4 regions of the Streptomyces sp. NPDC030862 genome follow, and region 3 is predicted to be linked to each of the others. Evidence: riboswitches for the same ligand, from Rfam matches in the RefSeq annotation. Region 3 holds a riboswitch; each other region holds the start of a gene.
What was found. Region 3 has a riboswitch for cobalamin ahead of ACZ42X_RS01200 (GHMP family kinase ATP-binding protein). Riboswitches for the same ligand answer to the same signal wherever they lie in the genome.

Region 1 (7,307 bases), on a different contig from region 3:
GCAGATCAACCCGGCGACCGACAAGCCGCGCGGCGCCCTGGTACCGGGCGAGATGGGCCAGTGGGGTTACGCGACCCTCGCGCTCGGCTCGGCGCTGGCGCTCTTCATGTACCCGCACTCCATCACGGCGACGCTCTCCTCGCGCAGCCGTGACGTGATCCGCCGCAACACCACGATCCTGCCGCTGTACTCGCTGATGCTGGGTCTGCTGGCGCTGCTCGGCTTCATGGCCATCGCGGCGGGCGTGAAGGTGCAGAACGGCCAGCTGGCCATCCCGCAGCTGTTCGAGAACATGTTCCCGGACTGGTTCGCGGGCGTCGCCTTCGCGGCCATCGGCATCGGCGCGCTGGTCCCGGCGGCCATCATGTCCATCGCCGCCGCCAACCTCTTCACCCGCAACATCTACAAGGACTTCCTGAAGCCGGACGCCACGCCGGAGCAGGAGACCAAGGTGTCCAAGCTGGTGTCGCTGCTGGTGAAGGTGGGCGCGCTGGCCTTCGTCCTCACCATGGACAAGACCGTCGCCATCAACTTCCAGCTGCTGGGCGGCATCTGGATCCTCCAGACCCTGCCGGCGCTGGTGGGCGGCCTGTTCACCCGCTGGTTCCACCGCTGGGCGCTGCTCGCCGGCTGGGCGGTCGGCATGGTCTACGGCACGGCGGCGGCGTACGGCGTCGCCAGCCCGACGCAGAAGCACTTCGGCGGCTCGTCCGCCGAGATCCCCGGCATCGGCGAGATCGGCTACATCGGCCTGACGGCCTTCGTCCTCAACGTCCTGGTCGTCGTCGTCCTCACCTTCGTCCTCAAGGCCGTCAAGGCGCCCGAGGGCATCGACGAGACCTCGCCGGAGGACTACACGGCGGACGCGGGCGACCCGGGCGTCCAGGTGGAGCTGCCCAAGGCCACGGCGGGCTCGGGGCACTGAGGCCGCACCACTGACCCATCCGCGTACGACGGGCCGTCGCGCCTCCCTCACGGAGGCGCGACGGCCCGCTTCGTTGTGCACTCTGGCCCCATGGACATCACCATCAGGGCGGTACGGCCGGAGGAGCACGCGGCGCTGGGCGAGCTCACGGCGCAGGCGTACCTCGCAGACGGGCTGCTGGCCTTCGCCGACAGCGACGAGTATCTGATCGAACTGCGGGACGTGGCCGGGCGGGCCGCCGACGCCGAGGTCCTCGTGGCCGTGGAGCGGGGCGCCGGGGAGCCGGGCGCGCCCGGCCGGGGCGAGCGGCTGCTGGGCGGCGTGACGTTCGCCCCGGGCGGCGGGCCCCTGGCCGAGCTGGCGGGGCACGGCGAGGCCGAGATCCGGATGCTCGCCGTCGCGCGCGAGGACCGGCGGCGCGGCGCCGGGGAGGCGCTCGTCCGGGCGTGCGTGGAGCGGGCGAGGGCGGCGGACGGCTGCCGCCGGGTGGTGCTCTCCTCGCAGCAGGCGATGCGGACCGCGCACCGCGTGTACGAGCGGCTGGGGTTCGTCCGCACTCCGGAGCGCGACTGGACGCCGGTCCCGGGGGTGACGCTGCGTACATACGCGCTCGACCTCTGAGCGGCGCGTCTTGTGGTGGCCGACACAAGATGTGGGGGGTGGCTCAGCGGACGCCCCCCACATGTATGCTCATCTCGCTGTCGTCGCAGGGGAATCCGGTGCGAATCCGGAACTGTCCCGCAACGGTGTGTTGGTGTGCCTTTGGGCACCCACGAGTCCGAGCACCTGCCGGCAGCGCGCCCGGACCGTCCGGCCCGGGTGCCCAGACGTCCGGGCCTCGCGGAATGGGCCGGTGGACGCGGATACGTGCGCCCCTGTGCCGGAGGCGCCCCGCTCTGCCGTGCCCCGCCGCCGGTGGCCCCGAGCCGAGCGAGGGAGAGCCCCACGTGACCATCGCGCCAGCCGATCCGGTGTCAGCGAGCCAGAGCGACGGGAACGACGCCGGCGACGGTCCCGGGACCGTCCTGCTGCGCACCCTGACCGACCTGACCGCCGACCTGCCCGACACCGACCCCGGCCGGGTCGCCGCCGCCGCGCTGCGCGGCCGGCACGCCGGGTCGGACGAGGCGGAGCTGCGGGAGCTCGCCACCGAGGCGGCCGCCGGGCTGATCGCCGAGGACCCGGCGTACTCGCGGCTCGCGGCCCGGTTGCTGACCATCGGCATTGCGGCGGAGGCGGCCTCGCAGGGGGTTACGTCGTTCTCCGGCTCCGTCGCCGTGGGGCACCGCGAGGGGCTGATCGCCGACCGCACCGCCGACTTCGTCCGCGTCCACCGCGAGCGGCTCGACGGGCTGGTCGACCCGGCGGCCGACGACCGGTTCGGCTACTTCGGGCTGCGGACGCTCTACTCCCGCTACCTGCTGCGCCACCCGATCACGCGCAAGGTCATCGAGACGCCGCAGCACTTCCTGCTCCGGGTGGCGGCCGGGCTGGCCGAGGACGACAGCGTCCGCGCGCTGGACGAGGTCGCGGCGCTGTACGGCCTGATGAGCCGCCTCGACTACCTGCCCTCCTCCCCCACGCTGTTCAACTCCGGTACGCGCCACCCGCAGATGTCGTCGTGCTACCTGCTGGACTCGCCGCTGGACGAGCTGGACTCCATCTACGACCGCTACCACCAGGTGGCGCGGCTCTCGAAGCACGCGGGCGGCATCGGCCTGTCGTACTCGCGCATCCGCGCCCGCGGCTCGCTGATCCGGGGCACGAACGGGCACTCCAACGGCATCGTGCCGTTCCTGAAGACCCTCGACGCCTCGGTCGCGGCCGTGAACCAGGGCGGGCGGCGCAAGGGCGCGGCCGCCGTGTACCTGGAGACCTGGCACGCGGACATCGAGGAGTTCCTGGAGCTGCGCGACAACACCGGCGAGGACGCCCGGCGCACCCACAACCTCAACCTCGCGCACTGGATCCCGGACGAGTTCATGCGCCGGGTCAACGCCGACGCCGAATGGTCGCTGTTCTCGCCGGCGGACGTGCCCGAGCTGGTCGACCTGTGGGGCGAGGAGTTCGACGCCGCCTACCGCGCCGCCGAGGCCAAGGGGCTGGCCCGCAAGACCATGCCGGCCCGTGACCTGTACGGGCGGATGATGCGGACCCTCGCGCAGACCGGCAACGGCTGGATGACGTTCAAGGACGCCTCGAACCGTACGGCCAACCAGACCGCCGAGCCCGGCACGGTCGTCCACTCCTCGAACCTCTGCACCGAGATCATCGAGGTGACGAACGACGGCGAGACGGCCGTCTGCAACCTCGGCTCGGTCAACCTGGGCGCCTTCGTCAGCGGCGGGGACATCGACTGGGAGCGGCTCGACCCGACCGTCCGCACCGCCGTGACCTTCCTGGACCGGGTCGTGGACATCAACTTCTACCCGACCGAGCAGGCCGGGCGCTCCAACGCCAAGTGGCGGCCGGTCGGCCTGGGCGCGATGGGCCTCCAGGACGTCTTCTTCAAGCTGCGCCTGCCGTTCGACTCCCCCGAGGCGCGGGCCCTGTCGACGCGTATCGCCGAGCGGATCATGCTGGCGGCGTACGAGGCCTCCGCCGACCTGGCCGAGCGCAACGGCCCGCTGCCCGCCTGGGAGCAGACCCGCACCGCGCGCGGTGTGCTGCACCCCGACCACTACGACACCGAGCTCACCTGGCCGGAGCGGTGGGCGGCCCTGCGCGAGCGCGTCGCCGCCGTCGGCATGCGCAACTCGCTGCTGCTGGCCATCGCGCCGACCGCGACCATCGCCTCGATCGCCGGTGTGTACGAGTGCATCGAGCCGCAGGTCTCCAACCTCTTCAAGCGCGAGACGCTGTCCGGCGAGTTCCTCCAGGTCAACTCGTACCTGGTGGAGGACCTGAAGCGGCTGGGCGTCTGGGACGCGCAGACCCGTGAGGCGCTGCGCGAGTCGAGCGGCTCGGTGCAGGGCTTCTCGTGGGTGCCGGAGGAGATCCGCACGCTGTACCGCACGGCGTGGGAGATCCCGCAGCGCGGCCTGATCGACATGGCGGCGGCCCGTACGCCGTTCCTGGACCAGTCGCAGTCGCTGAACCTGTTCATGGAGACGCCCACCATCGGCAAGCTGTCGTCGATGTACGCGTACGCCTGGAAGCAGGGCCTGAAGACGACGTACTACCTGCGCTCGCGCCCGGCGACCCGGATCGCCCGCGCCGCCCAGGCGTCCATTCCCGTTCAGCAGGCCGCCGACCCCGAGGCCGTCGCCTGCTCCCTTGAGAACCCCGAGTCCTGCGAGGCCTGCCAGTAATGAGCTCCGCCCACCCGTCGCCCGACCACCGCCCCTCAACGACGGCACTGCGTGCCGACACCCCTGTTTTCAAGAACCTGCTCGACCCGGGCTTCGAGCTGACTCTCCGCCCCATGCGCTACCCGGACTTCTACGAGCGCTACCGGGACGCCATCAAGAACACCTGGACCGTGGAGGAGGTCGACCTCCACTCCGACGTCGCCGACCTCGCCAAGCTGACGCCCGGTGAGCAGCACCTGATCGGCCGGCTGGTCGCGTTCTTCGCGACCGGTGACTCGATCGTCGCGAACAACCTGGTGCTGACGCTCTACAAGCACATCAACTCGCCCGAGGCGCGACTGTACCTGTCGCGGCAGCTGTTCGAGGAGGCCGTGCACGTCCAGTTCTACCTGACGCTGCTCGACACCTACCTGCCCGACCCGGAGGACCGCACGGCCGCCTTCGCCGCCGTGGAGAACATTCCCTCCATCCGCGAGAAGGCGCAGTTCTGCTTCCGGTGGATGGACTCGGTCGAGAAGATCGAGCGGCTGGAGTCGAAGGCCGACCGCCGCCGCTTCCTGCTGAACCTCATCTGCTTCGCCGCGTGCATCGAGGGCCTGTTCTTCTACGGGGCCTTCGCCTACGTGTACTGGTTCCGGTCGCGCGGCCTGCTGCACGGCCTGGCGACCGGCACCAACTGGGTGTTCCGCGACGAGACGATGCACATGAACTTCGCGTTCGAGGTCGTCGACACCGTCCGCAAGGAGGAGCCGGACCTCTTCGACGACGAGCTCCAGCAGCAGGTCACCGACATGCTGAGGGAAGCGGTGGAGGCGGAGCTCCAGTTCGGTCGCGACCTGTGCGGCGACGGCCTGCCCGGCATGAACACCGAGTCGATGCGCCAGTACCTGGAGTGTGTCGCCGACCAGCGCCTGATGCGCCTCGGCTTCGCGCCGGTGTACGGCTCGGAGAACCCGTTCTCGTTCATGGAGCTGCAGGGCGTCCAGGAGCTCACGAACTTCTTCGAGCGCCGCCCCTCCGCCTACCAGGTGGCGGTGGAGGGTTCGGTCGACCTCGACGAGGACTTCTGAGATGACGGCGGGGCCCCGTCCGGACGTACCGGAACGGGGCCCCGCCGTCGTACGGCTCAGTCGTTGGCGACGACCGGGTAGCGCGGCGTACCCGCCTCCATCTGCTTCAGCGCGTCCTTGCGGTCGCGCTTCGACAGGCGGTCGATGTACAGGTACCCGTACAGGTGGTCCGTCTCGTGCTGGAGGCAGCGGGCGAAGTACCCGGTGCCGCGCACCTTGATGGGGTTGCCCTTGGCGTCCTGGCCACGCACCACGGCGTAGTCGGGCCGGGCCAGCGAGGCGTACGCCGTCGGGATGGACAGGCAGCCCTCGTTGGAGTCGTCGAGGACGCGCAGCTCCGGCGGCAGCTCCTCCAGAACGGGGTTGCAGACGACGCCCACGTGCCGGACACCCTCGTCGTCCGGGCAGTCGTAGACGAAGACCTTCAGGTCCACACCGATCTGATTGGCCGCCAGACCGACGCCCTCGGCGGTCCGCTGGCTGGCGAACATGTCGTCGATCAGCCGGGCCAGCGAGTCGTCGAACTCGGTGACGTCCTTGCACTCCTTGTGGAGCACCGGGTTCCCAACGACGGTGATCGGGCGGGACGTGCCGCGCTCCCGGTGGGCGCGCTCGCGCTCCTCGCAGTCCTCCGTGTCGATGATGAAACCCTCGTCGTCGACGTACGGATCCGTCTCCTGCTGCGCCATGTCCGCCTCTGCGCCTTTCTCAGTACCCGATGCATGCATGCCTGATGTGCTGGTACAGCCTACGACCCGGCTCAGCAGACTTCTTCGAGATCCCGCCACTCGCGGCTGTCCGGGCTGTCCGCCACCCAGCCGTCCAGCAGCCCGCGGACCAGTCCGGCGGGCGCCGCGATGCCGCACTCGCGCTCCGGCACCCACAGCTCGCCCGGCGAGCGGTGCCCGAGCGGGCCCGGGTGCCCGGGCTCGCTGTGGTCGTGCGGGTCCAGGTGCTCGCCCTCGCCCTCGGCGCTCGGCATCCGCGACTCCGAGCAGGGCCGGCACAGCAGCCGTACGGACGAGGACCAGTCCTCGGCGGCGAACCCGGCGTCGGCCGCGAGCCGCTCCAGGGCGTCCCGGTCGGCCTCGGTCGCCGCCTCCAGGAGCACCACCCAGGTCGGTACGGGGGACGGTGCCCACAGCTCGATCTCGTCGAACACCGGGAAGCTGTGCCCGGCGGACGTGGTGCGCTCTCCATGGGGGACCCCGTCGTGCAGCACGACCTCGCCCCAGCGCCGGCCGGAGGACGGCAGCGGAATGGAGAGCACCTCTATCCGGGCCGGGTCGAGCCGACGGCCCCACACCACCTCGGCCTCGCCCTCCGGCGACAGCCGTACGGCGGCGCTGCCCAGCTCCATCCCGGTCGGCTCACCGCTCGCCGCGGCGGCCCCCGGCACCTTCAGGCCGTACGCCTGCCAGGCGCGGCGCGCCAGCGGCCAGTCCTGGAGCGCGGTGGCGGCGATGCCGACGTTCCACCAGTCCGGGGCGCCGGCGTCCTTGTCGAGGAGCGCGACCGCGCGCAGGCCCGCCGTGCGCGCCTGCTCCCAGTCGTGCCGGAACTTGTGCAGCAGCGCCAGGTTGAACCAGGACTCCGAGAGCCAGGGCTCCAGGTCCGCCGCCCGCGTCAGCAGCGCGCCCGCGTCCTCGTACCGCCCGTCCCCGATCAGCGTGAACGCGCGGTCGGTGGCCTGCCGCCACGAGGCGGAGGGCCGATGCCGTACCTTCCCGAAGATCCTCACGATTCCCGCCTGCCGGTCTGCCGGTCGCTTTCGCTGAAGGTCTCTGCCCCCGGACACCCTCTTGTTCGCATCCAACCATGCCCGGTCGGGCGCCCGCTCATTACCCATGGGTTACCCAGCTGCGCGACCGGTGACGCAGCCCCGGGCCACCACTCTGGCCAGGGCTTCCACCACCGCGGGGTGGTAGTCGCGCGCGGTGCCCAGCCGGAGCTGTTCCAGGGCGGTGAGGGATCCCTGGGCGGTTTCCCCGGCCAGATCGT
Region 2 (7,307 bases), on a different contig from region 3:
GCGCCGCTCCTCCGGGCGCTCGCTGCGCAGGCGGGACACGGCGACGGTGAGCTGCGGGCCGTCCGGGTCGCGGTAGTCGACCGGCACGGTCAGATCGGCGCACTCCTGGCCGGGCAGCGCTCCCTTGTGCGTACAGGAGCCCCACGCGAGGGCGGGAGCGGCGGCCCCGGCCGAGGGCGCGGCTAAGGCGGTCAGGGTCGCGGCGACCGCCGACGCGGCGACGGCGAGCGCGAGGGTTCGTAAGGTGCGAGTGGTCATGCCTCGACGATCCCCGACCGGCCCGGTCCCGCCCATCCGGTGGCCCCGACAGCCGGTGCGGGGGCCAGCACCAGTGCGACCAAGGGCTTCGACTGCCACGCTGGGGCCATGACGAAGGAAACCGCCGGCGGCCCCCCGCAGGTCGACGCCGCCACCACTGACGTGCGGCACAAGCTGGACGAGCTCATAGCCGACTTCGAACGGCTCCACGGACCGGCTGATCCCCGGCGCGTAGCCGCCAAGCGTGCCAAGCTCACCGGCGCCGTTCCCGACGCCACCTGACGGCGGCTATCCGGCGCCGAAACGCGCCAGATGCCCCCGCAGCGCCGCCTCCATGTCGTCGACGCCGCCCTCAGTCGGCAGAGGGGACGGTGTCTCCTCACCGTCCTCCACGGCGAGGCTCGATATGAACCGCACCTGGTCCGGGGCGGGGGCGAAGTGGTCCCGGAGCCAGGTGGCGAAGGGGGCGACTTCGTCGGGGGTCACCTGGGTGAGGGTGATGAAGGCGCCGTCCGGTTCGCGCATCGCCGCTGTGCCGTCCACCCAGAGGCCCGGGGCGACTTCGAGGGTGAAGTCGAGCATCGGCGTGCCCAGGATGCCCGACTCGCGGTACTCCAGCTCCGCGCCGGGGAACGCCTCGCGCAAGGCGTTCCCCAGTGCAGGCAGTGTGGCGCGCCAGGCACCGCCGTCGTCCGCGGGCGGGTAGAAGGCGATGTGCGGGCGCGCCGTCACGCCTCCGGGTACCTCCGCGGCGTCCACGCCACCACGCGGTCGGAGCCGTCGGTCCGCCGCACCGCCTGGGTCTGGGAGGAGCCGATCAGCAGCAGGGTGCGCATGTCGACCTCCGTCGGGTCGAGGTCCATCAGCGGCAGGACGCGGACCGACTCCTCCGGGCCGCCGACGTCGCGGGCGACGACCACCGGGGTGTCCGGGGCGCGGTGTTCCAGCAGCAGTTCGCGGGCCTTGGCGACCTGCCAGGTGCGGGAGCGGGAGCCGGGGTTGTAGAGGGCCAGGACCAGGTCCGCCGAGGCGGCCGCGCGCAGGCGCTCGGCGATGACCTCCCAGGGCTTGAGGCGGTCCGAGAGGGAGATCGTCGCGTAGTCGTGGCCCAGCGGGGCGCCCGCCTTCGCCGCGGCGGCGTTCGCGGCCGTGACGCCGGGCAGGACGCGGACCGGGATGTCGAGGTACGGGTCCTGGGAGGCGACCTCCAGGACCGCCGTCGCCATGGCGAAGACGCCCGGGTCGCCGCCCGAGACCACCGCGACGCGGCGGCCGCGCCGGGCCAGGTCCAGGGCGAACTCGGCGCGCTCGGACTCGACCTTGTTGTCGGAGCCGTGGCGCCGCTGTCCCGGCCGGAGCACCGGCACCCGGTCCAGGTAGGTGGTGTAGCCGACGAGGTCGTCGGCGTTCACCAGCGCCCCTCGCGACTCCGGCGTCAGCCACGGCGCGCCCGCCGGGCCGGTGCCGACGACCACGACCTCGCCGCCGGTCTCCCGCGCCTCCGGGACCTCCGCGTCGATGCGCGACGGCAGCACCGCCACCGAGAAGTACGGCACCGTCTGCGGATCGACCGAGGCGAGCTCCCCGGTGCGCTCGCCGGACATGAACGCCCGCTCCACGTACCGGGCGTCCTCCAGCCGGCCCGCCCGCTCCAGCGCGCGCCGCACCGTGGGGAAGGTCCGGCCGAGCTTCATCACGACCGCCGAGTCCGTGGCCGCGAGCCGCGCCGTCAGCTCGTCCTCCGGCAGCGTGCCGGGGATGATCGTCAGCACCTCCTCGGCCTCGCACAGCGGCTCCCCGAGCCGGGCCGCCGCCGCGCTCACCGACGTGACGCCCGGGATGACCTCGGTGGCGTACCGGTGCGCCAGGCGCTTGTGCATGTGCTGGTACGAGCCGTAGAAGAGCGGGTCGCCCTCCGCCAGGACCGCGACCGTGCGGCCGGCGTCCAGGTGGGCGGCGAGCCGGGCCGACGCCTCCTCGTAGAAGTCGTTCAGCGCGCCCCGGTAGCCGCCCGGGTGGTCGGTGGTCTCCACCGTCAGCGGGTACATCAGCCGCTCTTCGATCTGGTCCTCGCGGATGTGCTCCGCCGCGATGGACCGGGCGATCGAACGGCCGTGGCGCGCGCAGTGGTACGCGATCACGTCGGCGGCCGCGATGGCCTTCACCGCCGCCACCGTCATCAGGTCCGGGTCGCCGGGGCCGAGCCCGACCCCGTACAGCTTTCCGCTCATGGCCGTCGTGCCCGTCGTGCCCGTCATGCCTGGATCTCCGCCTCGTGCGCGATCGCGTTGATCGCCGCCGCCGCCATCGCGCTGCCGCCCCGCCGGCCCCGGACCACCAGGGACTCCAGACCGGGGAAGGCCGCCAGCGCGTCCTTCGACTCGGCCGCGCCGATGAAGCCCACCGGGATGCCGAGCACCGCCGCGGGGCGCGGCGCGCCCGCGTCGATCATCTCCAGGAGCCGGAAGAGCGCGGTCGGGGCGTTGCCTATCGCGACGACCGACCCCTCCAGCCGGTCGCGCCACAGCTCCAGCGCGGCGGCGCTGCGCGTGGTGCCCAGCTCGGCGGCGAGGGCCGGCACGGACGGGTCGGAGAGGGTGCAGACCACGTCGTTGCCGGCGGGCAGCCGCTTGCGCGTGACACCGCTCGCGACCATCTGCGCGTCACACAGGATCGGCGCCCCGGCGCGCAGCGCCTCGCGGGCGCGGGCGACGACGTCCGGTGTATAGGCGAGGTCGCGGACGAGGTCGACCATGCCGCAGGCGTGGATCATCCGCACGGCGACCTGGCTCACGTCGGCCGGCAGCCCCGCGAGATCCGCCTCGGCGCGGATCGTGGCAAAGGACTGGCGGTAGATCTCCGCCCCGTCCTTCTCGTAGTCGAACACTCTGCTCTCGCTCATCTCGTCGGTCCTTGTACGGTCACGGTCGTCTGGTACGCGCCTTCGGCGGTCGCCACCACGTCCACCCACGCGACGCCTTGGGGATGGCCGCACCGGCGCGCGCAGCCCGACCAGTGGACCGGCAGGCCGCCGTCCACCGGGCGCGCGTCCGCCCGTACGTCGGCCAGGGCCTTCGCGCAGCCCGGCCGGCCCGTGCAGGCGGTCACGCCGACCCACGGCGAGTCGGCACGCGTGAGGAACCCGGTCCGGTCCAGCGCGCGCAGCCGCTCCTCCGCGGCCGCCCGGTCCGGGAAGCCCGGCAGTACGAAACCGCGCCAGGGCGTGACCCGCACCTCCTCGGCCGGCAGCAGCGCCCGGAACTGCGCCGTCGTCACCCGGCCCAGCCGCGCCAGCACCGAGACCGTGTCGTCGCCGACCAGCCCGGGCGCGAGAGGTGCGCCCGCCGGGACCACGGCATCCCGCACGGGTTCCGCCGCGATCGACGCCCGCCGCAGGTGTTCCGCCACGTCCACGTCCTGCCCCGCCGGCAGCTCCCGCACCCGCCACGCGCCCGTGCCCGCCTCCCGGGCCGCCGCGAGGAACGCCTCCGCCGCCGCCAGCGCGGCCCGCGGCGCGTCGGCGCCCGCCACCCGGTACGCGCCCGGGCCGCCGGCCTGCACGAGAGCCGTGCCCGCCGGTTCTGCGAGCAACGTCACATCCGGGGTCAGCGCCGCCACATCCCCCCGGCCGTCGTCGACGGCGAAGAGGAAGCGCCCGGAGAGCTCCAGCGTCCACTCCTCGGCGCACAGCAGCGCGTCCAGGCGCGCGGCCCACGCCTGCACCTCCGGGCCGGCGAGCGGCGAGACGACCATGTTCCGTACGCGCTCGTGCCGTTCGGACTCCGGCAGCAGCCCGGCGTCCCGCAGCAGCTCCGCGAGGCCGAGCCCGCAGCCCTCGCCGAGGCCCCGCAGTTCGAGGTTGCCGCGCGAGGTGAGGGAGAGGTGCCCGTCGCCGAGCCGGTCCGCCGCGTCGGCCAGCGCCAGCACCTGACGGGGCGTCAGTACGCCGGTGGGGATGCGCAGTCGGGCCAGCGCACCGTCGTCGGCCCGGTGCAGCCGCAGCGCGCCGGGGCAGGCGTCACCACGGTCGCGTACGCGGTCACGGTCACGGTCCCGCGCGCTGTCCCGTATGTGAGCTTCGCCCCGGTCCTGAGGCATGGGTGGGCTGGGCGGCATGGCGGCGAGCATACGCGCAGCCTCTACTATGCAGACGGCACAGGGTCCCAGGGCCCTAGGGAGGAAGCCCGGTGGGAATCCGGCGCGGTCCCGCCACTGTGAGTCCGCCGACAACTCCGCCGACAACGGAGACGACGGACGAGTCAGGAACTCCCGCCACCCACGACCACCCGGGGCGAGGACACCCCGAGGAAGGCCCGGCACGCCGTGATCCTGCTGCTGTCGCACTCCGACACCGACCTGCTGAGCGCCCGCGCGGCCGAAGGCCCGGTCGCGTACCGGTTCGCCAACCCCGCCCGGCTCGCTGCGAATGGGGGTACCTCCCATGCCGAAGGCGATGGGGGAGACCTGCCCGGGCTGCTGGACGGCGCCGACCTCGTCGTCGTACGCCTCCTCGGCGGCATCCGCGCCTGGGAGGAGGGCCTCGACGCCCTGCGCGCGAGCGGCAAGCCGCTGGTCGTGCTGACCGGCGAACAGGCCCCCGACGCCCAGCTCATGGAGACGTCCACCGTCCCCATCGGCATCGCGGCCGAGGCCCATGCCTACCTCGCCCACGGCGGCCCGGACAACCTGGAGCAGCTCGCCCGCTTCCTGTCCGACACGGTCCTCCTCACCGGCCACGGCTTCGAGCCGCCGGCCGCCGCGCCCACCTGGGGCCCGCTGGAGCGGACCGCGCGCACCGCCACCGGCCCGACCGTCGCGGTGCTGTACTACCGCGCCCACCACATGAGCGGGAACACCGCCTTCGTCCACACCCTGTGCGACGCCATCGAGGACGCGGGCGGCCAGGCGCTGCCCCTGTACGTGGCGTCCCTGCGGGCCCCCGAGCCCGAGCTGCTGGACACCCTGCGCACCGCCGACGCCGTCATCACCACCGTCCTCGCCGCCGGCGGCACCAAGCCCGCCGAGGCCCAGGCCGGCGGCGACGACGAGTCGTGGGACGCGGGCGCGCTCGCCGCCCTCGACGTACCGATCCTCCAGGCGCTGTGCCTGACGAGCCCGCGCTCCGCCTGGGAGGAGAACGACGAAGGGCTCTCGCCGCTCGACGCCGCCAGCCAGGTCGCGGTCCCCGAGTTCGACGGGCGGCTCATCACGGTGCCGTTCTCCTTCAAGGAGATCGACGCCGACGGCCTGCCCGCGTACGTCGCCGACGCCGAGCGCGCCGCGCGCGTCGCCGGGATCGCCGTGCGCCACGCCCGCCTGCGTCACATCCCGAACGCCGACAAGCGCCTGGCGCTGGTCCTCTCCGCGTACCCCACCAAGCACTCCCGCATCGGCAACGCCGTCGGCCTCGACACCCCCGCCTCCGCCGTCGCGCTGCTGCGCCGACTGCGCGAGGAGGGCTACGACTTCGGTACGGACGAGGTCCCCGGCCTTGCCTCCGGCGACGGCGACGAGCTGATCTATGCGCTCATCGAGGCCGGCGGCCACGACCAGGAGTGGCTCACCGAGGAGCAGCTGGCCCGCAACCCGGTCCGCATCCCGGCCGCCGACTACAAGCGCTGGTACGCCGGTCTCCCGGAGGAGCTCCGCGAGAGCGTCGAGCGGCACTGGGGCCCGCCGCCGGGTGAGATGTTCCTCGACCGCTCCCGTACCGCCGAAGGCGACCCAGACGGCGATATCGTCCTCGCCGCCCTGCGGCGCGGGAACCTGCTCATCCTCATCCAGCCGCCGCGCGGCTTCGGCGAGAACCCGATCGCGATCTACCACGACCCCGATCTGCCGCCGTCGCACCACTACCTGGCCGCCTACCGCTGGATCGCCACCCCGGCCGCCGACGGCGGCTTCGGGGCGGACGCCATGGTCCACCTCGGCAAGCACGGCAACCTGGAGTGGCTGCCCGGCAAGAACGCCGGCCTGTCCGCCGCCTGCGGCCCCGACGCCGCGCTCGGCGACCTGCCGCTGATCTACCCGTTCCTCGTCAACGACCCGGGCGAGGGCACCCAGGCCAAGCGCCGTGCCCACGCCACGCTCATCGACCACCTGGTGCCGCCGATGGCGCGCGCCGAGTCGTACGGCGACATCACGCGCCTGGAGCAGCTGCTCGACGAGTACGCGCAGATCTCCTCCATGGACCCGGCCAAGCTGCCCGCCATCCGCGCCCAGATCTGGACGCTGATCCAGGCCGCCCGGCTCGACCACGACCTCGGCCTTGAGGACCGGCCGGACGACGACGGCTTCGACGACTTCCTGCTCCACGTCGACGGCTGGCTCTGCGAGGTCAAGGACGCGCAGATCCGCGACGGCCTGCACGTGCTGGGCGGCGCGCCGACCGGCCCCGAGCGCGTCAACCTGGTCCTGTCCATCCTCCGCGCCCGCCAGATCTGGGGCGGTACGCAGTCCCTGCCCGGCCTGCGCGAGGCCCTCGGCCTCGACGAGTCCGCCGCGACCCGTACCACCGCCGACGAGGCGGAGGCCACGGCCCGCGCGCTGGTCGAGGCGATGGAGGCCGCCGACTGGAACCCGGCCGCGGTCGCCCGGGTGGCGGAGGGCCACGGCCCGGACGTGACGCGGATCCTCGACTTCGCCGCCCGCCAGGTCGTCCCGCGCCTCGCCGCCACCACCGACGAGCTCGACAACGCCGTGCACGCCCTGAACGGCGGCTTCGTCCCGGCCGGCCCCTCCGGCTCCCCCCTCCGGGGCCTGGTCAACGTCCTGCCGACGGGCCGCAACTTCTACTCCGTCGACCCCAAGGCCGTCCCCTCCCGCCTCGCCTGGGAGACCGGCCAGGCCCTCGCGGACTCGCTGCTCCAGCGCTACCGCACCGACAACGGCGACTGGCCCACCTCCGTCGGCCTGTCCCTGTGGGGTACGAGCGCGATGCGCACCGCCGGCGACGACGTCGCCGAGGCGCTCGCCCTCCTCGGCATCCGGCCCGTCTGGGACGACGCCTCGCGCCGCGTCACCGGCCTGGAGCCCATCCCGCTCGCGGA
Region 3 (7,307 bases):
GCGGACAGGAACGCCGGGCGCCGTCCGTCGTCCACGCCGTGCACCAGGTACGCCTTGTTGGCGGGGAGGTACAGAGCGGCGCCGCAACACGTGAGGATCAGTGCCGCCACGGCGAGCGGCGGCCAGCGCAGCGCGGCGAGCAGGCCCATGAACCCGGCCGTACGGATCAGCAGGGCCCACACCATGGTCCGCCGCAGCCCGAAGCGGTCGGCGAGCGCCCCGCCGACGATGCCGCCCGAGAACTGCACGAGGGACGCCACCGCCAGCACCAGCCCGACCGCGCCGAGCCCCATCCCGAGCCGCTCGTGCAGGAACACCGACATGAAGGGGAGCACCATGAAGCTGCCCAGCGGGATCAGGAACGAGCTGAGCAGAAGGAAGCGCAGCGGCCCGGTCAGCGTCGACAGCGCGCCCCGCAGGCTTCCGCCGATGGCGTGCCGCTCAGTCACCGGCCCTGTCCGCCCGTTCCGGGAAGGGCTCGGTGAGCACGCGTACGGCGTTGGCTGCGGCCACCGCGCGGTGCGTGGCCAGCTCGGCCGTCTCACCTTCCGCGTAGACGATGCCCGCGTAGCCCCGGCTGTCACCCAGGTGCTCGATGGGCGCGCCGATGCCCTTGACCGGATACCAGGTCGGGAACCCGGGCATGTCCGTCAGCCGGTCGAGCCCCTCGACGCCGGTGAACACCCCGGGCCGGCGCGGATAGCCGAGGACGAAGGCGACGGCCGGACCGCCGGGCAGGTCCGCGTCCATGAGGCTGGGCCGGCGGCCGAGCGCCGCCTCGACCATCGCCTCGTACACGTTGACGCCGAGCGCCCGGCACAGGCCCTCGCCGACGAGAGCGCCCCCGATCCTGGGGTTGACCTCCACCACCTCGGGGCCCGCGGTGGTGAGGACGAACTCCACGTGGGCGAAGCGGTCGGTGTACCCGATGGCGGCGAGGACCTCGTCCAGCCACCGCTCCAAGCCGCTGTGCCGTTCCTCCGGGAACGCGACCGGGAACGCCGTGATCTCCTCACGGAAGTGCGGCTCGGGTGACATCAGCCGGCTGGAGACGCCCAGCAGCCGGGTCTGCCCCGCCCAGGTGAGGGTCTCGGCGCTGTACACCGGGCCGGAGAAGTACGGCTCGGCGAACAGGCGGCCCGTCAGACGCCGCCCGGCGGCCTCGCGCAGTGCCGCGTCCAGTTCGGCCTCGTCGCGGACGAGCCAGACGTTCTGACTGCCGGTGCCCGCGCTGTCCTTGAGGATGACCGGCAGCGCCACCTCGCCGCGCGCCGCCGCCTTCGGGGCCTCGACGGCACGCGCCCGCGTCAGCCCCGCCTCGTACAGCCGGTCGCGCACGGCGGCCTTGTCCCGGGTGAGCCGCAGGACCGCCGGGTCGAGGCCGGGCAGACCGAACCGTTCCGTCAGCTCGGCGGCGACCAGCGTCCACGTGTCGGTGGAGCTGATCAGCCCCCGCAGCTCCGGCGTACGGGTGAGCAGGCCGGCCACCCGCTCCGTGTCGAAGGTGTCGGTCGTCACGACGTCGAGCGCGCCGGCCGGGAGCCGCTCCAACTCGTAGGCGTAGTACGACGGATCGCGGGTCAGCAGCCGCAGGCGCTCGCCGAGGGCGTCGGCGGCGCGCACGAGGTGCCCCAGCCCGAACGTGAGGGATTCCAGACAGACCAGGGTCACGCGGCGGCCTCCTTCCAGTGCGGAGGGCAAGTGGTACGGTTCCAGGCCATCGTCGACCACGGCATGCGCATCTCCTCGGCGGACTCCACCTCGAACGGCTTGAGCGCCGCGGGGTCGGGGGCCTCGGCGTGCCGGGCATGGACGTGCTCGACGTAGCGGTGTCCGGTGTCGGCGCCGATCACCAGCAGGAGCCGGTCCGGATGGCGACGCGCCTCGTACGTGGCGGCCAGGTACGCGGCGCCCGTGGACAGGCCCGCGAAAACGGCGTGCTCGCGCAACAGGGCGACCGTCCCCGACATGGCGTGGGTGAAGTCGAGCCAGTGCAGGCCGTCGTAGAGGTGGTGGCGTACGTTGTCGAAGACGATCGACGAGCCGATCCCGGCGATGATCGCGTCCGGGTCGTGGTGGTCCTGGCTGCCGAACGTGACGCTGCCGAACGGCTGGACACCGACCAGCCGCACGGACGGGTCGCGGCGGCGCAGGTGTTCCACGAGACCGCCGGTCGAGGCCCCGGACCCGACGCCCCCGACCACGGTGAGCGGACCGTCCGGCACCGCCGCCGCCACCTGGTCGGCCACCTCCCGGTAACCCAGGTAGTGGACGCCGTCGTGGTATTGGCGCATCCAGTGCGCGTCGGGCCGCTCGGCGAGGAACCGCCGCACCCGTCGTACGCGTAACTCCTGGTCCAGCTTGAGGGTCGGCGACGGGCTGACCTGGTCCACGGTGGCGCCGAGGATCTCCAGCTGGGCGAGGGTGGTGGTGTCCACGGTGGTGGACGCCACGATGTGGCAGCGCATGCCGTAGCGATGGCAGGCCAGCGCCAGGGCGTAGGCGTAGATGCCGCTGGAGCTGTCGACGAGGGTCTGCCCGGGGCGGACCGTGCCCCGGTCGAGCAGATGGCGGACGGCGGCGAGCGCCGAGTAGATCTTCATCGACTCGAAGCGGATCAGCACCATGCCGTCGGTCAGCCGGACCAGGTCGGGCGTTTTGAGGGCGTCGGCGATGTGGGGGTGTATCACCCGTAGCCTCCTTGGGCGAAAGAGCACTGGTGGCCGAGCGAGTGGAAGAAGGCGGACAGGTCGTCCTTGACGGAAGGGGCGGGGCGGCGGGCGAAGAGGTAGCCGATCAGGGATCCGGTGTGCGCGACGAACACCCCGTCGGCCCCGAACTCCTCGCGGTGCGCGAGCACGGCGTCGAAGGACCGTTTCGGCAACGCCTCCTGGGACAGCACGGCACTCGTGGTCGCCGCCCGGGCCACGGCCGCGGGGTCATGGCAGGCGAAGCCCTTGAGCAGGTCGGTCAGACATCGCTCGTACTCGTCCGCACGCCGTCGGTACTGCCGCAGCAGGACCGGCGTCACCGCGGCCGTGTCCACGGTGCCGGGCTCGGTGACGAACGCGGTGTGAAAACCGACCCCGGTGCCCAGTCGGCGCACCACCCTGTGCCGGGCGCTCAGATAGAGCGCGAACTCGTCCAGGAAGACGCTGTCGGCCCGCTCGATCGCGGACAGGATCCGCATCACCTCGCCGGGGTCGTAGGGCAGGGAGAAGACCCGGAAGAGGCACCGCAGCGTCGCCACGACGTCGGCCGTCGAACTCGCCATGCCCACCCCCACGCGCAGATCGCTGTGGGCGCTCCAGCGGCCGGGCGGCAGCGTCAGACCGAAGCGCTCCAGGAAGAGGTGCGCGGCCAGTACCGACTTCTCGCCGAGAGGCGGCGGGCCGGGCGACGCCGTCCCGGAGGTGAAGTACACCCAGGAGTGCCGGTCCACCGGGAACGACACCAGGGCGATGTCCGCCTCGGCACCGGGCCGCGCGGGCCCCTCCCGCAGCGGGCCCTGGTAGAGCTCGCCCAGGGTCCCGTGACACACCCCGGAGAAGGTCCGCGTCGGGGCCCGGTTCGTGAGCGTCAGCATCGTCGGCCGTGTGACGGCCGGGCCTGGCCGGTGCGGCGGCACGCCCGGCCGCCGTGTGCCGTGGTCACGTACGTGTCCTCCCTCGTCTCCCCGGGCCCGAGGAGGATCGCGGGAAGCGAGGTGGCGGTCGCGGCGCGTACGCGTGCGCCGATCCGCCTGCACCGCCGACCCAGCCCTCGAGGTCACCGTGAACAGCGTGTGCGTCACCGCACGCGCGCAGTGGCAGGTCTTCGGACTCGTGGGCTCACCGGCCGGCCGGTTGTTCGTTCCGGCGGACACGTACACCTAATGGCCGTCGCTTCCCGGGCCCCTGGATGGGGCCCAGTGCCGTTGACGGCGTTCGTTCCCACTCACCGCTGCGGGACAGTCCCGGAATCGCACCGGGTTCCCTCTTACGACGCGCCACCGGGACGGGGGCGCGAACCGACTGCGGTCAGCAGCGTAGAGGCGGCCGGTCGCGGCGCGACAGGGCACCGCCCGCAGTTGTCCGGTTGTGGTCGGTGACACAGGGTGAGGGCCTGGCATGGGGTGCGCAGACTCTGGGATGCTGCGTCCGGCAAGCGACGGCGGAACGAGGAAGCCGGTGAGATTCCGGCACGGTACCGCCACTGTGTAGGGGGAGCGAACCCGCCACGGCCACGGCCCAGTCGAGGGTCCGGAAGGCCGGGAGAGCGTCGATCCCGAGTCAGGAGACTCACGCCGTCGCACCTCGACGTACCGGGGCGGATCTCCCCGAGAGAGGACGGTGGCACTCGTGTGCCCACGCGCATGTGACGGCTGGTCACCGCCCGCCGGTCCAATTGGCCAGGCGGTACGTACATGGTGACCACGGAGGTCCTCGACCGGGTCACGGCCATCGGGCCCTACTTCGCCGTGCCCGGCGGACCACGCACCGACGGCGGAGACTTCCGCCCGCTCACCACCCTCTACACGGACCGCGGCGCCCTGTCGGCGTACGTGGCGGAGGTGGGCCGCCGGCTCGGCACCGACCAGCGGCGCGTCGCGGCCTCCACCCTCCACATCGGGACCGCCGCACGCCTCTGGTCCATCGCCCTGGCCACGGCGGCGCTGACCGGCCGCGTCCCCGACCTGTCGCCGGACCGGCTGTGGTGGCGCACGCCGCCGTCCGGCCCGATCGAGCTCTGGCTGCCCGAACCGGCCGCCCTGCCCGAGCAGGACATCCCCGACGCCCTGCACCGGACCGTCCTCGCCGACAACCTGCTGCCCCTCGGCGACGCGCTGCGCCGGCACTTCGGACTCTCACCGAAGCTGCTGCCGGGCAACACCGCATCCGCGCTGACCGGCGCCGTACGCGTGCTGCTCCAGCGCGCCCCGGACGCGCCTCACCCGCCGCTTGCGATCGCCGCCGCCCTGCTGCGACGGGAACCGCTCGCGAGCGCCGGCACCCTCACCACCGAGCCGTTCACCTACCGCCGCCGCAGCTGCTGCCTCTACTACCGCGTCCCCGGCGCCGGATACTGCGGCGAGTGCGTCCTTCTCACCCACAAGGAGCCACGCCCCGCTTGACCACCCCGAGCCGGCCGACGCCCGCCTGCGGGAACCGGCGGACTCCTCCCTACGACGAGCTCGGTGTGAGGTCCTCGGTGGCGAGAACGGGAGGTCCGGCCCGGGACGAGGTGCCGCTGATCAGCGCACCCGGGTCTCCTCCAGCGGCGCGGCGTAGAGGTCCTGACCGGCTTCGGGCAGATGCGGGGTGTGGTTGACGAGGCGGGCGGAGTTGCCGACGACGGCGATGCTGCTGGTGTTGTGCAGCAGGGCGGCGACGACCGGGTTGATGGACCCGCCCGCGCCGGCGACGAGACCGGCGAGGTTGACGCCGATGGCCAGGCCGTAGTTCTGCCGTACGACGCGCAGGGTGTGCCGGCTGAGCTCCACGACGGCGGCGACCTGGCGCAGGTCGTTGCCGGCGAGGGCGATGTCGGCGGTCTCCAGGGCCACGTGGGAGGAGTGCTCGCCCATGGCGATGCCGACGTCCGCGAGCGCGAGCGCGGGGGCGTCGTTGGTGCCGTCGCCCACCATGGCGACCATGTGCCCCTCTTGCTGGAGATCGCGGATCAGTTGCAGCTTCGCCTCGGGCAGGGCGTGGGCGTGGACCTCGGCGATGTCGAGGGCGTCGGCGACGGCCTGGGCCGTCTCGGGTGCGTCACCGGTCAGCAGGATGATCCGCTGGACGCCCAGGTCGCGCAGCTGCTGGACGACCGTGCCCGCCGCGGTGCGTACGGCGTCGGAGACACCGAGCATGCCGATCAGGTCGTCGTCGTGGGCGAGGCAGATGACCGTTTCGCCCTGGCGGCGCAACTGCTCGGTCCAGTCCTGGGCGACCGTCGTCAGCTCCAGTCCGTGCCGGCGCAGCAGGGCGGGGCTGCCGACGAGGAGCCGGGTACCGTCGAGCTCGGCGCGCATCCCCATGCCCAGGACCACCTCGCACGCCTGGTGGATGGGAATGTGCAGGTGCTGTTCCTCGGTGCGGGTGACGATGGCCTGGGCGACGGGGTGGCGGGCGTGGCGTTCACCGGAGGCCGCGAGGCGCAGGACGTCGTCGGCCGTGTAGTCCTCGTGGAGGGCGACGACGCTGGTCACCAGTGGGCGGCCGAGGGTGAGGGTGCCGGTCTTGTCGAACACGACGGCGGTCACCCGTCCGATTCCCTCCAGGTGCGTGCCGCCCTTGATGAGCGTGCCGTGGCGGGCGCCGTTGCCGATGGCGGCGCTGATCGCGGTGGGCGTGGCGAGGCCGGCGGCGCACGGGCATGCGACGAGCAGCATGGTCATCGCGCGCCGGGCGTCGCGGGTGAGCACGTACGTACCCGCCGCGAGGGCCAGGGACACGGGGACGAAGCGGCGCGTGAAGCGGGTGGCGACGGTCTGGATGGGCGCCCGGTCGGACTGGGCCTCCTCGACCCGGCTGATGATCCGCCCAACGGTCGTGTCACTGCCCACGGACACCGCCCGTATGGTCAGGGAACCGGAGGTGACGACGGTGCCCGCGTACACCTCGGAGCCCTCGTGGGCGTAGACGGGCAGTGCCTCGCCCGTGATGGCGGCCTGGTCGACCAGCGCCTCGCCGCCGGACACCACGCCGTCCACCGGGATCTTGTGGTGCTCGTACACGGCGACGACGTCGCCGGCCTCCACGTCCTCCAGGGCCACCTCGACCTCGACTCCTTCACGTACCAGCCAGACGCGCTCCTCACCGATGCTGAGGAGTTCCTCGATGGCGCGGCGGGTGCGGCGCAAGGTGATCGTCTGGAGGAACTCGCCGATGTTCAGCAGCCACAGCACGGTCAGCGCGACGACGTTCTCGCGCAGCATGAGGGAGATGACCGTGGCGGCGGTGACCAGCGTGTCGGTACCCGGATGCTGGCGTCCCGCCATGGTGCGCAGCGCCCCGCGGAAGAAGGGCAGACCGCTGAAGACGGTCACCGCGCCGAGGAACCCGGACCGGCCCCCGCTGACCCACGGTGGCCGCCGGAGCACCAGGCGGTGCACGGCCACCACGGCGAGTACCGCTCCGCCCACGACCAGCCGGGCGAGCTCTCCGGTGGAGGAGTCGGGCACCGACCGGCTCGGCCTGGCCGGTACGGAGGGTGGGGGAGCCTCGTCGAGCGCGGCCACCAGGCGGTCGACGTCCAGGTCATCGGGATTCACCCAGATCACGACGCTGCCGGTCCGGGGAAAGAGGCGCAGCGCGCGGAAGCCGGGC
Region 4 (7,307 bases), on a different contig from region 3:
CTGCTGCGTGTCGGCGCAGCCTTGTTTCTTGTCCTGCCCGGGATACGTGGCGCCGTAGACGCGCAGTCCCAGCGGGGCCTGTTCGGGGGCTGTCTCGATGATCCGGGTGACCGCCTGCTTGGCGGCGGCCAGACGGGTCTGCCCGCCGGCGTCGTTCTCGTTCATCGACCCGGACAGGTCGAGAACCAGGTTGATCCGGGGAGGCTCCGGAGCCTCGGGCGCTGCGGGGAAGGCGCTTGCCGTCGCCGCCGGCGACAGGAGCGCGCCGAGCAACAGCACGGAAACAGCGGCGAGCACGCGTCGTCGGCGTGGTCTCGGATACATGAAGGTGGTCTCCACAAGGTGTGTCTGTCGGCCCCTCGGCACGTGCCGGTCAGGGAACGGGCCCTGCGGGGTCCAGGCGGTCCGAACCGCTGTGCCGGGCCATGCGCCTCACGGCGTCGCGGGCAGCGGGCGGCTCCGGAGGTGAGTCTCGCATTGAGTGATCATTATTTCCAGGGTCTGTGAGTGCAGATAATGGGGCCGCCCTGGGTGCTGCCCGGGCACAGCCCGAGTGGAAGGTGCCGGATGAAGCTGTCGGCCAGTGACCGGGGCCGTCTCAAGGGGATCCTTCAGGCGCGCCGAGCCGCGATCGACCCTGTGACGATGGGGTTCCCCAAGCGCGGGCCCGGTCCCGGTCGGCGCGCCGCCGGTCTGAGTCAGGAGCAGATGGACGTGCTGCTCACGCGCACCCCGGGCACGTACAACCGGTTCGAGAACGGTCAGCTCAACTGCCCCGGTGCCGATCTCCTCACCGCGGTCGCCAGGACGTTGCGACTGGACGAACAGGAGTGGGTGTTCCTGTGGCTGATCACCCGCAAGGAGAGCCCGCCTCATGCCCTGCACGGCAGCTCGGGGACGTCCATAGCAGGAGCGTGGCAGCGGGTCACCAACCACGTCCACGGCGCGTTGGCGTACGTCAGCGACGCCGAATGGAACATCGTCGCCCACAACGAGGACTTCCGGCGCCTCTTCCCTCGCGGACAAGCCCCCGCCAACATCATGCGCTGGCTTCTCCTGGACCTCGAGGCGCGCACCGACGTCATGATGCACTGGGAGACCCACTGGGCGCCGGCCATGATGCCGCACCTGAAGCACAGCGTGGAGCTCCGCCCGGACAATCCGGCACTTGGTCGTCTCGCGTACGACGTCCTCAACGACCCGGTGGCCGGACCGCTCTACCGAGAACATGCCGTGGCCCCCATCCCCGATTTCGACGGCTCCGAGCTTCCCGTCCGCCACGCCATTCACGGACCCGGCCGACTCACGACCTGCCTCGCCGAACCCGTCACAGCCCCCGGAGCCCGGCTCAATCTCAGCTTCTACACACCCGGGAGCCCCTGTTCTCCCGAGGCTGCCACGAAGGGGCCGAGTGGCTCGGCACCGCTCACCGCTCATACCGACAGCTGACACGCCATCAGTAAAGTCGGTATCGAGCCGCCACCGGCCCGCCGACGTCATCACGCTGGGAGACACCGTTGAAGATGCTCATCAATGTGCCCGAGACCGTCGTCCCCGACGCGCTGCGCGGGATCGCGGCCGCGCATCCCGAGCTGACCGTGGACGTGGAGAGCCGGATCGTCGTGCGGCGTGACGCCCCGGTCGAGGGGAAGGTGGCGTTGGTGTCGGGGGGCGGGTCCGGGCACGAGCCGTTGCACGCCGGGTTCGTCGGGGCGGGGATGCTGGCGGCGGCAGCGGCGGGGGAAGTGTTCACGAGTCCCGTGCCTGATCAGGTGGTGCGGGCCGCGGCGGCCGTGGACAGCGGACGCGGTGTGCTCTTCGTCGTGCAGAACTACACCGGCGACGTGCTGAACTTCGAGATGGCGGCCGAGCTCGCCGAGGACGAGGGCATCCAGGTCGCCAAGGTGCTCGTGGACGACGACGTGGCCGTGGCCGACAGTACGTACACGGCCGGGCGGCGCGGGACCGGGGCCACCCTGTTCGTGGAGAAGATCGCCGGTGCGGCCGCCGAGGAGGGTGCGCCACTGGAGCGCGTGGAGGCCATCGCGCGCCGGGTGAACGCCGCGTCACGCAGCTTCGGGGTGGCGTTGAGCGCGTGCAGTACGCCCGCGAAGGGCGGGCCGACGTTCGACCTGCCGCCGGGCGAGCTGGAGCTGGGCGTCGGCATCCACGGCGAGCCGGGGCGCGAGCGTCGGGCCATGATGACGTCGCGGGAGATCGCCGACTTCGCCGTCGACGCCGTCCTGGAGGACCTGCGGCCCGGCGGACCGGTGCTGCTGCTGGTCAACGGCATGGGTGCGACGCCGTTGCTGGAGCTGTACGGGTTCAACGCCGAGGTGCACCGGGTGCTGCGCGAGCGCGGTGTGCCGGTGGCCCGTACCCTCGTCGGGAACTATGTGACGTCGCTGGACATGGCGGGCTGCTCGGTCACGCTGTGCGAGGCCGACGAGGAGTTGCTGCGACTGTGGGACGCGCCGGTGCGGACGGCCGCCCTGCGCTGGGGGATGTGAGGACGTGATGCCCGTGACGCTCGACGTGGAGTTCTTCCGGCGCTGGATGGCGGCCGCTGCCGCGGCCGTGGAGCGCGAGGCGGACCGGCTCACCGAGCTGGACGCGGCCATCGGCGACGCCGACCACGGGGCCAACCTGCGGCGCGGGTTCGCGGCGGTGGCCGAGGTGCTGGACAAGGAGCCGCCCGCGGCTCCCGGCGCGGTGCTCATGCTCGCCGGGCGGCAGCTGATCTCGACCGTGGGCGGCGCGTCGGGGCCGCTGTACGGCACGCTGCTGCGGCGCGCCGGCAAGGCCCTGGGCGACACCGCCGAGGTGACGCCCGGTCTGCTGGCCGAGGCGCTGCGCGCGGGCGTGGCCGCGGTGGCGCAGCTCGGCGGGGCGAAGACCGGTGACAAGACGATGCTCGACGCGCTGGAGCCGGCCGTCGAGGCGCTGGCCACCGCAGCGGACGGCACGGCGGACGAGGCCTTCGGCGCGGCCGCGCGGGCCGCCGAGGAGGGTGCCCTCGGGACCGTACCGATGCAGGCGCGCAAGGGCCGGGCCAGCTATCTCGGGGAGCGCAGTGTCGGACACCAGGACCCGGGCGCGGCGTCCTCCGCCCTGCTGATCGCGGCGCTGGCGGAAGCGGAGGCCTCCCGATGAGCGCCGGGCCCGTGGGCATCGTGCTGGTCTCGCACAGCGCGGCGGTCGCGTCGTCCGTCGCCGAGCTGGCCAAGGGCCTCGCGGGCGGCGGCGGGACCGCGCCCGTGGTCCCCGCGGGCGGCACCCCGGACGGCGGTCTCGGCACCAGCGCCGAGCTGATCGCCGAGGCGGCGGCGTCGGTCGACGCCGGGGCGGGCGTCGCCGTCCTCGTCGACCTCGGCAGCGCCGTACTGACGGTGAAGGCGCTGCTCGCGGAGGGCGACGAGCTCCCCGAGGGCACGCGGCTGGTCGACGCGCCCTTCGTGGAGGGCGCGGTGGCGGCCGTCGTCACCGCCTCGGCGGGCGGCGACCTGGAGGCCGTGGTGGCGGCCGCGTCGGAGGCGTACGGCTATCGCAAGGAGTGACCGATGGCGGGACGGGTTGTGATGTACCTGGTCAACGCACTAGTGTCGCAGGGCCTTGGTGTACGGGAAACCGGTGCGGTACCGGTGCGGCCCTCGCCACTGTGATCGGGAAGTCCGGCTCCACTCCCGGGGAAACCACCCCGGGAAGCCACTGGAACACCGCGGGAGACCGTGGTGTCCGGGAAGGCGGAGCCGCGGCGTTGCATGACCCGTCAGCCAGGAGACCGGCCAGGGCGCGTTGTCCATCCACGAGGTGCTGGAGAGGGTCTCCCACATCATGCATATCGCCGAGGGGTACCTGCCCCCTGTGCACGCGGTCGCCTGGACCGTCGCCGCCGCTCCCTTCGTCGCCCACGGCGTCCGCGCCCTGACCCGCGAGGTCAAGGCCCACCCCGAATCGACTCTCCTGCTCGGCGCGTCCGGCGCCTTCACCTTCGTCCTGTCCGCCCTGAAACTGCCGTCCGTGACGGGCAGTTGCTCCCACCCCACGGGGACGGGGCTGGGCGCGATCCTGTTCCGGCCGCCGATCATGGCGGTGCTCGGCACCATCACGCTCCTCTTCCAGGCGCTGCTGCTGGCGCACGGCGGACTCACCACGCTCGGCGCCAACGCCTTCTCGATGGCGGTCGTCGGGCCGTGGGCGGGCTTCGGGACGTACTGGCTGCTGCGCCGCTCCGGCGTGCCGCTGATGGTGAGCGTGTTCTTCGGGGCGTTCGTCGCCGACCTGTCCACGTACTGCGTCACCAGCGTCCAGCTCGCGCTGGCCTTCCCCGACCCGGCGAGCGGCTTCGCCGGGGCGCTGGCGAAGTTCGGCTCCATCTTCGCGGTCACGCAGCTGCCGCTGGCCGTGAGCGAGGGCCTGCTGACCGTCCTGGTGATGCGGCTGCTGACGCAGTCCAGCAAGGGCGACCTGGCCCGGCTCGGCGTGCTGCCGGCGCGTTCCGTGAAGAAGGAGGCCGTGGCCCGATGAGCCGTAACGCGAAGATCAACACGCTGCTGCTGCTCGTCGTCGTGGCGCTCGCCGTGCTCCCGCTCGCGCTGGGCATGGGCGACCACAAGGAGGAGCCGTTCGCGGGCGCGGACGCGCAGGCCGAGACGGCCATCACCGAGCTGAAGCCGGATTACGAGCCGTGGTTCAGCCCGCTGTACGAGCCGCCGTCGGGGGAGATCGAGTCGGCGCTGTTCGCGCTCCAGGCGGCCATCGGGGCGGGCGTGCTGGCGTACTACTTCGGGCTGCGGCGCGGCCGCAGGCAGGGTGAGGCGCAGGCGCTGGACCGGACCGCCGGTACCGCCGACACCGCTCGCACGGCCGAAGTCGCCGAGACGACGGTCGAGTAACCGCCGGTGCTGCCGATCGACGCGGCGGCGCACAGCAGCCGCTGGCGCCGCCGTCACCCGTGCGAGAAGGCCGTGCTCGGCTTCGGTCTGACGGTCCTCGCGATCTGTCTGCCGCCGTGGCCGGGGGCCGTGCTGGTGGCCGCCGCCACCCTCGCCGTGCTGCTGGGTCCGGCCGGTGTCGGGCGCCGGCAGCTGTGGCGCGCGTTCCGCGTCCCGCTGGGCTTCTGCGTCACGGGGGCGGTTCCGCTGCTGTTCCAGGTCGGCGGGGCCGAGGGGTGGGTGGCGCTCGCGCCGGACGGGCCGGTGCACGCCGGGCGGTTGCTGCTGCGGACGTCGGCGGCGTCGCTCGGGGTGCTGCTGTTCGCGTTCACCACGCCGGTCTCGGACGTGCTGCCCCGGCTCGTGCGGGCGGGGGTGCCCGCGCCGGTCGTGGATGTGGCCCTGGTGATGTACCGGATCAGTTTCCTGCTGCTGGACGCCGTGCGGCGGATCCGGGAGGCGCAGGCGGCGCGGCTCGGGCTGACCAGCCGGGCGGCCGCCTGGCGGTCGCTGGCGGGCCTCGGCGCGACGGCGTTCGTCCGCGCCTTCGACCGGGCGGCGCGCCTCCAGACCGGGCTGGCCGGGCGCGGTTACGACGGCACGCTGCGCGTGCTGGTGCCGGAGGCGGCGGTCTCCCGCCGGTTCCTGGCCGCGACGGGCGCCCTGCTCGCGGGGCTCGTCGCCCTCACCCTCGTACTCGAAAGGTTCCTGCCGTGACCATGCATCGTGACGCCGTCGTGGAACTGGTCGGTGCGGGATTCGCCTACGACGACGGGCCCGCCGTGCTGTCGGGCATCGACTTCGCCGTACCGGAGCGGCGCGCGATCGCGCTGCTCGGCCGCAACGGCAGCGGCAAGACGACGATGCTGCGGCTGCTGAGCGGTGGCCTGCGGTGCGTGAGCGGGCGGCTGCGGCTGGCGGGCGAGGACGTGTCGTACGACAGGGCGGGGCTGACCCGGCTGCGGACGACCGTGCAGCTGGTGGTGCAGGACCCCGACGACCAGCTGTTCGCGGCGTCGGTGGGGCAGGACGTGTCCTTCGGTCCGATGAACCTGGGGCTTTCGGAGCCGGAGGTGCGGGAGCGGGTGCGCGAGGCCCTGGAGGCGCTGGACATCACGGCGCTGGAGGACCGGCCGACGCATCTGCTGTCGCACGGGCAGCGCAAGCGGGCGGCGATCGCGGGCGCGGTCGCCATGCGGCCCCGGGTGCTGATCCTCGACGAGCCGACGGCGGGCCTCGACCCGCACGGCCAGGAGCGGCTGCTGGAGGTGCTGGACCGGCTGCGGGAGTCCGGTACGACGGTCGTGATGGCCACGCACGACGTGGACCTGGCGCTGCGCTGGGCGGACGACGCGGCGGTGCTCACCCCGGACGGCCTGCGCACCGGCCCGGTGGCCGAGCTCCTCGCGGACGCCGCCCTGCTGGACGCGGCCCGGCTGCGCCGCCCGTGGGGCATGGCGGTGGCCCGGGTGCTGCGGGACCGGGGCCTGCTGGGCGCGGCCGAGCAGGGTCCGCGCACGCCGGAGGAGCTGGAGGAGTGGGCGGCGGCGGTACGGGGCGCCTAGGCCCAGCGGTACGGCGGCACGGCGGTGTGGCGGGGCTCAGGTGGGCGGGGCTCAGGTGGGCGGGCCCGGCACGGGTGCCGGGGCGTCGGCGGGGACTCCCCTGCCTTCCGCCGCGGAGGGCTCGAAACCGGCCAGCATCTGCTCCAGCGCCTGCTGGTCCGGGCCGATGAACGGGTCGGCGCCCGGCGCGCCGCTGATCGTGTCGATCATCAGGGGGGTGAGCCCGGTGGCCGGTGGCAGGTGCGTGCTGAGCACCACCTCCGGGTCCATCTCCCGCACCGGCCGGATCGTCGCGAGGTACTTGTCGACGTCCACGTTGTGCACCCACGGGCTGTCGGCGGTGGCCCACAGCAGCTGCCCGGCGCGCAGGTCTTCAGGAGCGACCGCGTCGGCGGTGCCGCCGTCGGCGAGGTCCGCGCTGGGCATCGGCGCGCCGAAGCAGTCGGAGGTGAAGCAGGTGCGCGAGCGGTCGTCGTAGAAGCCCACCGTCACGGGGCTGTCGTAGAGCGGTGGCCGGAACGCCGCGAGCGTGCGGTCGCCGACGTCCAGGGACTGCCCGGGGTTCAGCAGGAAGACCCGGTCGAGGGGCAGCGGGCGCTCGGTGGACATGATGCCCGCGCCGACGAAGGTGGTGACGACCCGCGCCCGCGGGGCGGCCTCCAGCAGGGCGAACAGCCCGCCGGTGTGGTCCCGGTCGGGGTGCGTCAGCCAGATCCACCGCACGTCGGCGGGGTCGACGGCCGAACCGAGCAGTTCCAGGAAATCGCGGTCGGGCAGGCCGAGGCCGGTGTCCACGACGACCGGCTCC

Region 1: another riboswitch for cobalamin. It lies ahead of ACZ42X_RS05505 (ribonucleoside-diphosphate reductase subunit alpha); the one in region 3 lies ahead of ACZ42X_RS01200 (GHMP family kinase ATP-binding protein).
Region 2: another riboswitch for cobalamin. It lies ahead of cobN (cobaltochelatase subunit CobN); the one in region 3 lies ahead of ACZ42X_RS01200 (GHMP family kinase ATP-binding protein).
Region 4: another riboswitch for cobalamin. It lies ahead of ACZ42X_RS29915 (energy-coupling factor ABC transporter permease); the one in region 3 lies ahead of ACZ42X_RS01200 (GHMP family kinase ATP-binding protein).

What each region holds. Positions count from the first base shown of each region.
Region 1 covers NZ_JBVIEN010000002.1:267,333-274,639, reverse strand. Annotated here, with positions in the region: gene mctP (monocarboxylate uptake permease MctP) at 1-925, shown strand, start outside; gene ACZ42X_RS05510 (GNAT family N-acetyltransferase) at 1,016-1,546, shown strand; cobalamin riboswitch at 1,611-1,733, shown strand; gene ACZ42X_RS05505 (ribonucleoside-diphosphate reductase subunit alpha) at 1,873-4,236, shown strand; gene ACZ42X_RS05500 (ribonucleotide-diphosphate reductase subunit beta) at 4,236-5,306, shown strand; gene def (peptide deformylase) at 5,363-5,995, opposite strand; gene ACZ42X_RS05490 (tetratricopeptide repeat protein) at 6,067-7,047, opposite strand; gene ACZ42X_RS05485 (HD-GYP domain-containing protein) at 7,159-7,307, opposite strand, start outside.
Region 2 covers NZ_JBVIEN010000003.1:424,982-432,288, forward strand. Annotated here, with positions in the region: gene ACZ42X_RS09920 (alpha/beta hydrolase) at 1-258, opposite strand, end outside; gene ACZ42X_RS09925 (hypothetical protein) at 367-540, shown strand; gene ACZ42X_RS09930 (hypothetical protein) at 547-990, opposite strand; gene cobJ (precorrin-3B C(17)-methyltransferase) at 987-2,489, opposite strand; gene ACZ42X_RS09940 (precorrin-8X methylmutase) at 2,513-3,160, opposite strand; gene ACZ42X_RS09945 (cobalamin biosynthesis protein CobG) at 3,157-4,386, opposite strand; cobalamin riboswitch at 4,397-4,545, shown strand; gene cobN (cobaltochelatase subunit CobN) at 4,582-7,307, shown strand, end outside.
Region 3 covers NZ_JBVIEN010000001.1:258,955-266,261, reverse strand. Annotated here, with positions in the region: gene ACZ42X_RS01215 (MFS transporter) at 1-449, opposite strand, end outside; gene ACZ42X_RS01210 (ATP-grasp domain-containing protein) at 442-1,671, opposite strand; gene ACZ42X_RS01205 (cysteine synthase family protein) at 1,668-2,690, opposite strand; gene ACZ42X_RS01200 (GHMP family kinase ATP-binding protein) at 2,687-3,586, opposite strand; cobalamin riboswitch at 3,791-4,030, opposite strand; cobalamin riboswitch at 4,119-4,302, shown strand; gene ACZ42X_RS01195 ((2Fe-2S)-binding protein) at 4,406-5,113, shown strand; gene ACZ42X_RS01190 (heavy metal translocating P-type ATPase) at 5,234-7,307, opposite strand, start outside.
Region 4 covers NZ_JBVIEN010000013.1:72,995-80,301, reverse strand. Annotated here, with positions in the region: gene ACZ42X_RS29940 (vWA domain-containing protein) at 1-324, opposite strand, end outside; gene ACZ42X_RS29935 (MmyB family transcriptional regulator) at 646-1,449, shown strand; gene dhaK (dihydroxyacetone kinase subunit DhaK) at 1,518-2,510, shown strand; gene dhaL (dihydroxyacetone kinase subunit DhaL) at 2,518-3,153, shown strand; gene dhaM (dihydroxyacetone kinase phosphoryl donor subunit DhaM) at 3,150-3,557, shown strand; cobalamin riboswitch at 3,597-3,804, shown strand; gene ACZ42X_RS29915 (energy-coupling factor ABC transporter permease) at 3,835-4,527, shown strand; gene ACZ42X_RS29910 (energy-coupling factor ABC transporter substrate-binding protein) at 4,524-4,895, shown strand; gene cbiQ (cobalt ECF transporter T component CbiQ) at 4,902-5,651, shown strand; gene ACZ42X_RS29900 (energy-coupling factor ABC transporter ATP-binding protein) at 5,654-6,499, shown strand; gene ACZ42X_RS29895 (MBL fold metallo-hydrolase) at 6,551-7,307, opposite strand, start outside.